Regions from separate parts of the Blautia sp. HCP3S3_C12 genome, predicted to be linked through region 1. Evidence: predicted binding sites of a transcription regulator. Region 1 holds the regulator's gene; the other holds the start of a gene.
What was found. The regulator HrcA, encoded in region 1, represses chaperone genes, less so after heat shock. The targets are predictions, from matches to a motif close to TGTTAGCACTCNNNNNNNNNGAGTGCTAACA.
Positions count from the first base shown of each region.

Region 2: groES (co-chaperone GroES) is a predicted target of HrcA. The motif match lies at 1,730-1,760, and genes of this name have one in related genera.

Region 1 covers NZ_JBQHWC010000001.1:207,452-212,349, reverse strand. Annotated here, with positions in the region: gene dnaK (molecular chaperone DnaK) at 1-980, opposite strand, end outside; gene grpE (nucleotide exchange factor GrpE) at 1,034-1,678, opposite strand; gene hrcA (heat-inducible transcriptional repressor HrcA) at 1,696-2,736, opposite strand; gene uvrB (excinuclease ABC subunit UvrB) at 3,104-4,898, opposite strand, start outside.
Region 2 covers NZ_JBQHWC010000007.1:63,898-68,795, forward strand. Annotated here, with positions in the region: gene groL (chaperonin GroEL) at 1-1,303, opposite strand, end outside; gene groES (co-chaperone GroES) at 1,333-1,617, opposite strand; gene codY (GTP-sensing pleiotropic transcriptional regulator CodY) at 2,035-2,820, opposite strand; gene topA (type I DNA topoisomerase) at 3,103-4,898, opposite strand, start outside.

The DNA of each region.
Region 1 (4,898 bases):
AACTGTCTTACTTTATCCTGTACAGCCGGGATACGGGAAGATCCACCAACCAGAAGTACCTGGCCAAGTTCAGATGCTGTGATACCTGCATCAGAAAGTGCACGACGTACCGGTTCAGCTGTCATTTCTACTAATTCATGTGTTAATTCATCAAATTTAGCTCTTGTAAGGTTCATATCGAAGTGTTTCGGGCCTTCTGCTGTAGCTGTGATGAATGGCAGATTGATGTTTGTAGTTGTTGCGGAAGAAAGCTCTTTCTTTGCTTTCTCTGCAGCTTCTTTTAATCTCTGAAGTGCCATCTTATCATTGCTTAAGTCAACGCCTTCTGCTTTCTTGAACTCAGCAAGCATATAATCTGTGATCTTCTGGTCGAAGTCATCGCCACCAAGACGGTTGTTACCAGCTGTGGAAAGAACTTCGATAACGCCATCACCGATCTCGATAACGGATACATCGAATGTACCGCCACCTAAGTCGTATACCATAATCTTCTGTTCTTTTTCATTGTCAAGACCATATGCAAGAGCTGCTGCTGTAGGCTCGTTGATGATACGTTTTACATCAAGACCTGCGATCTTACCTGCATCTTTTGTTGCCTGACGCTGAGCATCATTGAAATATGCAGGAACTGTGATAACTGCTTCTGTAACTTTCTCACCAAGGTATCCTTCTGCATCTTTTTTCAGTTTCTGAAGAATCATAGCGGAAATTTCCTGTGGGGAATATTTCTTGTCGTCGATTGTTACACGATAGTCAGTACCCATCTCTCTTTTAATGGAAGAGATTGTTCTCTCTGCGTTTGTTACTGCCTGACGTTTTGCAGGTTCACCTACAAGACGTTCTCCTGTTTTTGTGAAAGCAACAACTGATGGTGTTGTTCTTGCGCCTTCTGTATTAGCGATAACTGTTGGCTGTCCACCTTCCATTACAGCTACACAGCTGTTTGTTGTACCTAAGTCAATACCAATGATTTTTCCCATAATCTTGTTCCTCCTAATTTATTCTCAATTAATTTTGATATATTCTAAATTTATTAGTTGGCTACTTTTACCATACTGTGACGTACTACGAAATCCTTGTAAGTGTAACCTTTCTGGAATTCTTCTACCACAATATTCTCACCGGCTTCTTCATCCTCCACATGCATCACTGCGTTATGGAAGTTCGGATCAAATTCCTTACCGACTGCTTCAATTGGTTTCACACCCAGCTCATCTAATGTGGTGAGCAGCTGTTTGTAGATCATCTTCATTCCATCTGCGAAAGAATCTCCTTCCGGTGCCTGTGCAAGACCTCTCTCGAAGTTATCCACAACCGGAAGGATTTTCTCAACGATGTCCTTGGCTCCGATGATATACATGCTGGATTTCTCTTTCTCCGTTCTCTTACGGAAGTTATCGAACTCAGCCATGTTTCGTTTCAGTCTGTCTGTAAGTTCTTCGATCTGCTGTTCAAATTTATCTTTCTCTTTTTTCTTCTTGCCGAAGAAAGAAGCTTTTGATTTGCTGTCTTTAACATCATCCTGGGAAGCTTCCTCATCTCCGTCCTCTACCGGGATTTCTTCTGTTTCAGCTTCACCGTTTTCTACAACCTCAGGTTCATTTTCAACAGTTTCTTCTGTTACAGGAGTCTCTGTTGTCTCTTCTTCCTGAGCTGTGTTCTTTGTTTCTTCTGACACTCTCTATTACCGCCTTTCTAACTCTCTTTCTTAATCAGTTCGTCCAGCTGAACTTTCAAAGCCTTCAGGCTGTCAACTACATTTGCGTAATCCATACGCTTAGGACCGATGATACCGATAGTGCCATGCAATCCCTTTCCAAGCTCGTAAGTGGCTGTGACCACACTGCAGTCCTTCATAGTCTGCACCGGCATCTCATCACCAATGTATACCTGAATTCCTGTGTTCTCTGTATCAGACATTCTCTCTTTTACCAGGTCTACCAGATCCTGCTTTTCTTCAAATGCTGAAATCAGCCCGCTCGCTTTACTTGTGTCTGCAAGCTCCGGATACTTGAAAATGTTTGTTGCTCCTGAAGTATATATCTGCATATCGTCTTCATCTACCTGAATGGTATCTGCCACTGCATCAAGGACTGTACCAACTACAGAACTGTGAGCACCAGCCTGTTCCTTGAGGCGGGCGATCATTCCCAGGTTGATATCCTGGATCGGTACTCCATTTAAATTGGTATTAAGAAGAAGATTTAATTTCAGGATTGTCTGATCGTCCATCTCCCCGTCCAGATCAATGATCTGGTTTCGGATGACATTGTTATCACTCACTACTACTGCCACAAGCTGAAGGGGTGTTACACGTGAAAGCTGAATGAATTTAATCTTGCTTCCGCTGTACTGTGGAACAGAGATCATTGTTGCATAATTAGTATTGGAGGCAAGCACCTTCGCTACCTGTTTCAGCATTTTATCCAGTTTGTCAGTTTTCTCGATCATGAAATCTCTGATTTCCTGTACCTCTGATTCCTTTTCTTTCATCAACTCGTCTACGTAGAGGCGATAACCCTTATCAGAAGGAATTCTTCCGGCTGAGGTGTGGGGCTGTACGATATATCCCATATCTGTCAGATCTGACATCTCATTCCGGATGGTGGCAGAGCTTACATTTAAATCTGCAAACTTGGAAATGGTCCGGGAACCCACCGGTTCGCCTGTTTCCATGTAGGTTTTGATGATGGCTTTTAGTATTTTCTTTTTACGATCATCTAATACCTGATCCATGAAATTCCACTCCTTTGCTGCCTTTGTTTTCGGGCTGTTAGCACTCAACTTTTAGGAGTGCTAACAGCTTATGCTCATAAGATAGCACTCTTGATTGGGTTTGTCAATATTATTTTGTGAATTTTTTGTTATTTTATGAACAATGGGGATTATTAAGATTATGTTATAGAAAGGGACGCTAGGAGAAATTATTAATATTGTGTGCGGTTTCGGACGCTAAGAGATACTATAGCAGTCCTAGTAAATAATGCATTTAAGACAGTTCAGCAGAGTGCGAAAGACAAGGAAGATATCTGCAGGCGTGCTGACGCACGACAAAGATATCTGACGCAGGATTTCACACTCTGATGGGCTGGATTAAGAAACATTATTTGTCTAGTGTATCCAGGTTCTTTTTCAGGTCGATCATTTTATCGCGGAGTTCTGCAGCTTGTTCGAAGTTGAGATCTGCGGCTGCGGCGCGCATTTGTTTTTCTACCTGGGCGATGAGTTTGGTGAGTTCTGTACGGGTCATGGACTCTGGGTCTTTCTGGAGTCGGACTTCGGTTTCAGCTACTGCTTTGGATACGGCGATGAGATCGCGGACTGCTTTTTTGATAGTAGTCGGAGTAATTCCGTGTTCTTTGTTGTAGGCTTCCTGAATGGTTCGGCGGCGGTTGGTTTCGGTGATGGCTTTGTGCATGGAATCGGTCATGTTGTCTGCGTACATGATTACATGGCCTTCGCTATTTCGGGCAGCTCGTCCGATGGTCTGGATGAGGGAGGTTTCGGAACGGAGGAAACCTTCTTTGTCTGCATCCAGGATTGCTACCAGGGTGATTTCCGGGATGTCCAGGCCTTCTCGAAGGAGGTTGATTCCTACCAGAACATCAAAAACATCCAGACGCATATCCCGGATGATGCGGGCACGCTCTAAGGTATCAATATCGGAATGGAGGTAACGGACTCTGATTCCTACTTCTTTCATATATTCTGTCAGGTCTTCTGCCATTCGTTTGGTGAGGGTGGTAATCAGGATTTTGTGTTTCTTTGACACTTCTTTATTTACTTCCCCGATCAGGTCGTCAATCTGTCCTTCAATGGGGCGGACTTCTACCTTCGGATCCAGAAGTCCGGTTGGACGGATGATCTGTTCTGCGCGGAGGAGTTCGTGATCATACTCATATTGTCCCGGAGTGGCAGATACAAACATGACCTGATCCAGTTTGGATTCGAATTCCTCGAAGCTTAAGGGGCGGTTATCTTTGGCTGAAGGAAGCCGGAATCCGTAGTCTACCAGTGTCTGCTTCCTGCTCTGGTCACCGGCATACATTCCTCCTACCTGAGGTACTGTGATATGAGATTCATCTATAATAAGTAAGAAGTCATCTCCAAAATAGTCCAGCAGTGTGTATGGCGGCTGTCCGGGCTTTAATCCTGACAGATGTCTGGAATAATTTTCGATTCCTGAACAGAATCCGGTTTCTTTCATCATTTCAATGTCGAAATTGGTGCGTTCTGAGATTCGCTGGGCTTCCAGAAGCTTGTCCTCGCTTTTGAAATACTCTACACGTTCTTTTAATTCTTCTTCTATGGCTACGGCTGCTTTCTGGATCTGTTCTGCAGGCACTACATAGTGGGACGCAGGGAAAATGCTGATATGAGAACGCTGGCATTTGATTTCTCCTGTCAATATATCAATTTCTGAAATACGGTCAATCTCATCTCCGAAAAATTCTACTCTCACGGCTGTGTCGGAGCTGTTGGCAGGGAAAATTTCCAGGGTATCTCCACGGACACGGAAGGTACTTCGGTGAAAGTCCATCTCATTTCTGGTATATTGAATGTCGATCAGTTCCCGGATTACCTCATCCCGGTCTTTGGTCATTCCCGGACGCAGGGAAATCATCATGTCAAAGAATTCCTGAGGGGAACCCAGTCCGTAGATACAGGAAACGGAGGAAATGACCACTACGTCTTTCCGCTCTGACATTGCGGCTGTGGCAGAGAGACGGAGTTTGTCAATCTCGTCATTGATGGAGGAGTCTTTGGCAATATAGGTGTCTGAAGACGGGACATAAGCCTCCGGCTGATAGTAGTCATAATAGGAGACAAAATATTCCACTGCGTTCTCAGGGAAGAATTCCTTAAACTCACCGTACAGCTGTGCTGCAAGTGTTTTA
Region 2 (4,898 bases), on a different contig from region 1:
CATCACCTTCCAGAGTAGCTGCAAGTTTCGCAACTTCTTTGGATGCATGGATGTAAGCAGATCCGCCACCTGCAATGATACCTTCTTCTACTGCTGCTCTTGTAGCTGCAAGAGCATCTTCCAGACGAAGCTTAGCTTCTTTCATTTCTGTCTCAGTGGAAGCACCAACACGGATAACAGCTACGCCGCCAGCCAGTTTTGCAAGTCTTTCCTGTAATTTTTCTTTATCAAATTCAGATTTTGTCTCTTCAATCTGTCCACGGATCTGTGCAACACGGTTTGCGATTGCTTCTTTGTCGCCCATACCGTCAACGATAACTGTGTTTTCTTTTGCAACTTTAACAGATTTCGCACGTCCTAACTGCTCCATAGTTGCATCTTTCAGTTCCAGACCAACTTCTTCGGAGATTACCTGACCGCCTGTAAGGATTGCGATATCCTGAAGCATTTCTTTTCTTCTGTCGCCATATCCAGGAGCTTTGACAGCTACTACCTGGAATGTTCCTCTTAATTTGTTTACGATAAGAGTTGTAAGTGCTTCACCCTCTACATCTTCAGCGATGATGAGAAGTTTAGCACCAACTTTTACGATCTGTTCCAGTAATGGAAGGATTTCCTGAATATTGCTAATCTTCTTGTCTGTGATCAAGATGTATGGATCGTCCAGATTTGCTTCCATTTTTTCCATATCTGTTGACATATATGCGGAAACATATCCACGGTCGAACTGCATACCTTCTACAAGGTCAAGTTCTGTGTGCATTGTCTTGGATTCTTCAACTGTAATAACGCCATCTTTGGAAACTTTTTCCATAGCGTCTGCTACTAGCTGTCCAACTGTCTCATCGCTTGCAGAAATAGATGCAACGTTTGCGATCTGTTTCTTGCCGCTGATTGTCTGGCTCATATTTTTGATTGCTTCTACTGCTGTATCAGTAGCTTTCTTCATACCTTTTCTCAGGATAATCGGGTTAGCGCCTGCTGCCAGGTTTCTCATTCCTTCATGAACCATAGCCTGTGCAAGAACTGTAGCTGTTGTTGTACCATCTCCTGCTACATCGTTTGTCTTGGAAGCAACTTCTTTGATCAGCTGTGCGCCCATGTTTTCAAATCCGTCTTCCAGTTCAATTTCTTTTGCGATTGTAACACCGTCGTTTGTGATAAGCGGAGCACCGTATGGTTTGTCAAGAACTACATTTCTTCCTTTCGGTCCTAATGTTACTCTTACTGTATCAGCTAATTTATTTACACCAGCTTCAAGAGCTGCTCTGGCTTCTGCGCCGAATTTAATTTCTTTTGCCATGATAATATGACCTCCTGTTTAAACTCTGATTATTTAACAATTGCAAGAATATCATTCTGTTTTACAATGATATACTCTGTTCCATCCATTTTTACTTCTGTTCCTGAATATTTGGAGTAGATAACCTTATCACCTACAGCTACTTCCATTTTCACTTCTTTGCCATCAACAACTCCGCCAGGTCCTACAGCTACAACTTCTGCCTGCTGTGGTTTCTCCTGTGCCTGTCCCGGAAGAACGATTCCGGATTTTGTTGTCTCTTCTGCTTCAACCTGTTTTAATACAACTCTGTCACCTAAAGGTACTAATGTCATGATCTATGTCCTCCTTTATTCTCCAACTAAAACATTCCTGTTACCGTACCTTTTTTGTTATTGCAAAATATCCGGTAACTGTCTCGGCACCTTGTCAGATTCTGCCGATTTCTGCTAGCACTCATTTACCTCGAGTGCTAATCACTGTCCATATAATATTTAAAACAAGTAAAATTAGCAACTTCACTGAGTATTGTATAATTTAATATATACTCTTTTTTTCTAATTTATACTCGCTTTTTCTTTCTTTTTCTTAATTTCCAAATTATTTTATCCAAATGGTAGAAATCGCCTGCCAGATTTGCGACAATATAACTGATGTACAATGATAAAGACTGCCTTCTATCCCATATTGTTTAAGGATAAAAGGCAGTCTTAAAATTTAACATTTGTTCTCTTCCGGCTTATCTGATGCCATCAGCCTTTCTTGTTTCTCTGAGCCTTGATCTCCTCCAGCTCATCAAAGATCACCTCATTGAGAACTTTTATATAGGTTCCCTTCATACCTGAGGATCTGGATTCGATCACACCTGCACTTTCAAATTTTCTGAGAGCATTAACGATCACAGACCTTGTAATTCCCACTCGGTCAGCAATCTTACTGGCTACCAGGATTCCCTCATCTCCGTCAAGCTCATCAAAGATATGGATAATCGCCTCCAGTTCTGAGAAGGACAAGGTATTAAATGCAGATTTCACAACCTGCTGTTTTCTGTCTTCCTCTGCGTTCTCCTCATGAACTGCACGCATCATCTCCAGTCCTACGACCGTGGTACCGTACTCACTGACAATGATATCCTCAATATCATAAGGTCTGTCAAATCGATACATAAATACAGTTCCCAGACGCTCACCTGCAATATCAATAGGATTAATAATCCCCTGATAGCTGTTTGACACATGTTCAAAACCAAGTGTCTGCAGATTTACATTCTCTTTCGTTGATAAAACTCCCAGAAATCTCTCATTTAATAAAGTATCTACATATCCACCGACCTTATCCTCTATCAGCTCAGTAATCTCATCAACACCCGGACACAAACTGACGCCCAGAACCTTACCTTTCTTACTGAGTACCAGAATATTGGAGCTCAAGGTCTCCATCAGTACCTGACAGATATCATTGAACACCACCTTGCTAGAGCTGCTGTTGTGCAGAAGCTTATTGATCTTTCTTGTTTTATCCAGCAACTGAACGCTCATATTGTCCTCCTTTCGCCTTTGTTATGTTTAATCATATATTTATAGTCTAATACTACACGTTTTGATTGAAAATTACAAGATAAATTTTACTATTTTTCATTTTATTTTTGCTTTTCTGAAAATAGATTTCTTTTCCAAATATTATTCAACAAATACATTTTCCCCGATGGTATAGATTTTCTGATATTAAAGTTAAAAAGCGCAAAAAAACAGAATTCTGCTGATTTACAGAATCCTGTTTCCTAAGCTTTCCTTTTTACAGATCACTCTCTTTTTCCCCGGTCAGTCCTGTGTTTTTTCTTCTACATAACCACAGGTTTCCTGGCTGCAGACAAGCTTATTTCCCTTTTCTACCATATATCTTCCGCATTTTGGACATTTCTTTTTGGACGGCTTCTGCCAGGACATAAAATCACATTCCGGATTATTCTCACATCCATAATATTTTCGTCCTTTTTTGGTTTTCTTCAGAACAACTTCCTTACCACATTTCGGACAGAGAACACCGATTTTTTCATAATATGGCTTTGTATTTCTACATTCCGGAAATCCGGGGCAGGCAAGGAAACGTCCGTGAGGACCGTATTTGATCACCATGTTCCTGCCGCAATTATCGCAGATCACATCAGTAACTTCATCCTGAATTTCCACCTTTTCCAGTTCCTTCTCAGCCTCATCCACATCTCTCTTCAGATCCGGATAGAAGTTGCTCACAACTGTTTTCCACTTTACAGTCCCTGCTGCCACACAGTCCAACAATCCCTCCATGGTAGCTGTAAAATTCACATCTACAATGCTTGGGAAAGCCTGCTTCATAATACTGTTTACCACCTCTCCCAGCTCTGTAACATATAAATTTTTCTGTTCCTTCGCTACATAGCGGCGACTGATGATCGTGGTAATTGTGGGAGCATAGGTACTGGGACGGCCGATTCCAAGCTCTTCCATGGTTTTTACCAGAGAGGCCTCTGTATAATGAGCCGGCGGCTGTGTGAAATGCTGCTCCGGTTTCAATTCCTTCAGAGTAAGCTTCATTCCTTTTTCCAGGCTCTGATTCAGTACGTTTCCTTTTTTCTGGTCTTCTTCGTCTGTATAAACCGACATAAATCCATCAAAGACAATTTTAGAGGCAGCTACTGTAAAAGTATAATCACCTGCTCCTATTTTGACAGAGGTGGTTTCATATTTTGCAGGAGCCATACGGCTGGCTGCAAATCGTCTCCAGATCAGCTGGTAAAGCCTGAACTGGTCTCTGGACAAGGATTCCTTCAGAAGCACCGGAGTCCTGCTGATATCTGTAGGACGGATTGCCTCATGAGCATCCTGTATTTTCTGTCCCTTCTTAACAGCCTTCTCTGTTTTTGATACGTAATCCTCTCCATACTGGGCAGTGATATATTCTCTTGCCGCAGTATCCGCTTCCTCGGAAATTCGTGTAGAATCTGTACGCAGATAAGAGATCACACCTACTGTACCGCTTCCTTTAATATCAACACCTTCATATAATTGCTGAGCAAGACGCATGGTTTTCTGAGTAGAAAAGTTCAGTGTCTTGGCAGCTTCCTGCTGCAGTGTACTGGTGGTAAATGGAAGAGGTGCATTCTTGGTTCTCTCTCCCTTTTTCACTTCCGTAATCTCATATTCCTGATTCTGAAGAGCAGCAAGTAGTTCATCCATTTCCTGCTTATTATGAATATTCATCTTCTTATCTGTACCATAAAATTTAGCCTGCAGAGGTTTTTTCTCACCTTGCACCTGAAATTCTCCGTCCAGACTCCAGTACTCTTCAGGAATAAACGCATTGATTTCCTCTTCTCTGTCACAGATGATACGGAGAGCCACAGACTGTACACGGCCTGCACTTAACCCTCTTTTAACCTTTGCCCAGAGAAGCGGACTTATTGTATAACCTACCATTCGGTCCAGCATACGTCTGGCCTGCTGTGCATCTACCAGGTCCATATCCAGATCTCTGGCCTGTTTGATAGAAGCCTTTACTGCAGTTTTAGTGATTTCATTAAAAGTAATCCTGTGCATTTTTTTCGGATCTTCCTTTAACGCCTGCATCAGATGCCAGG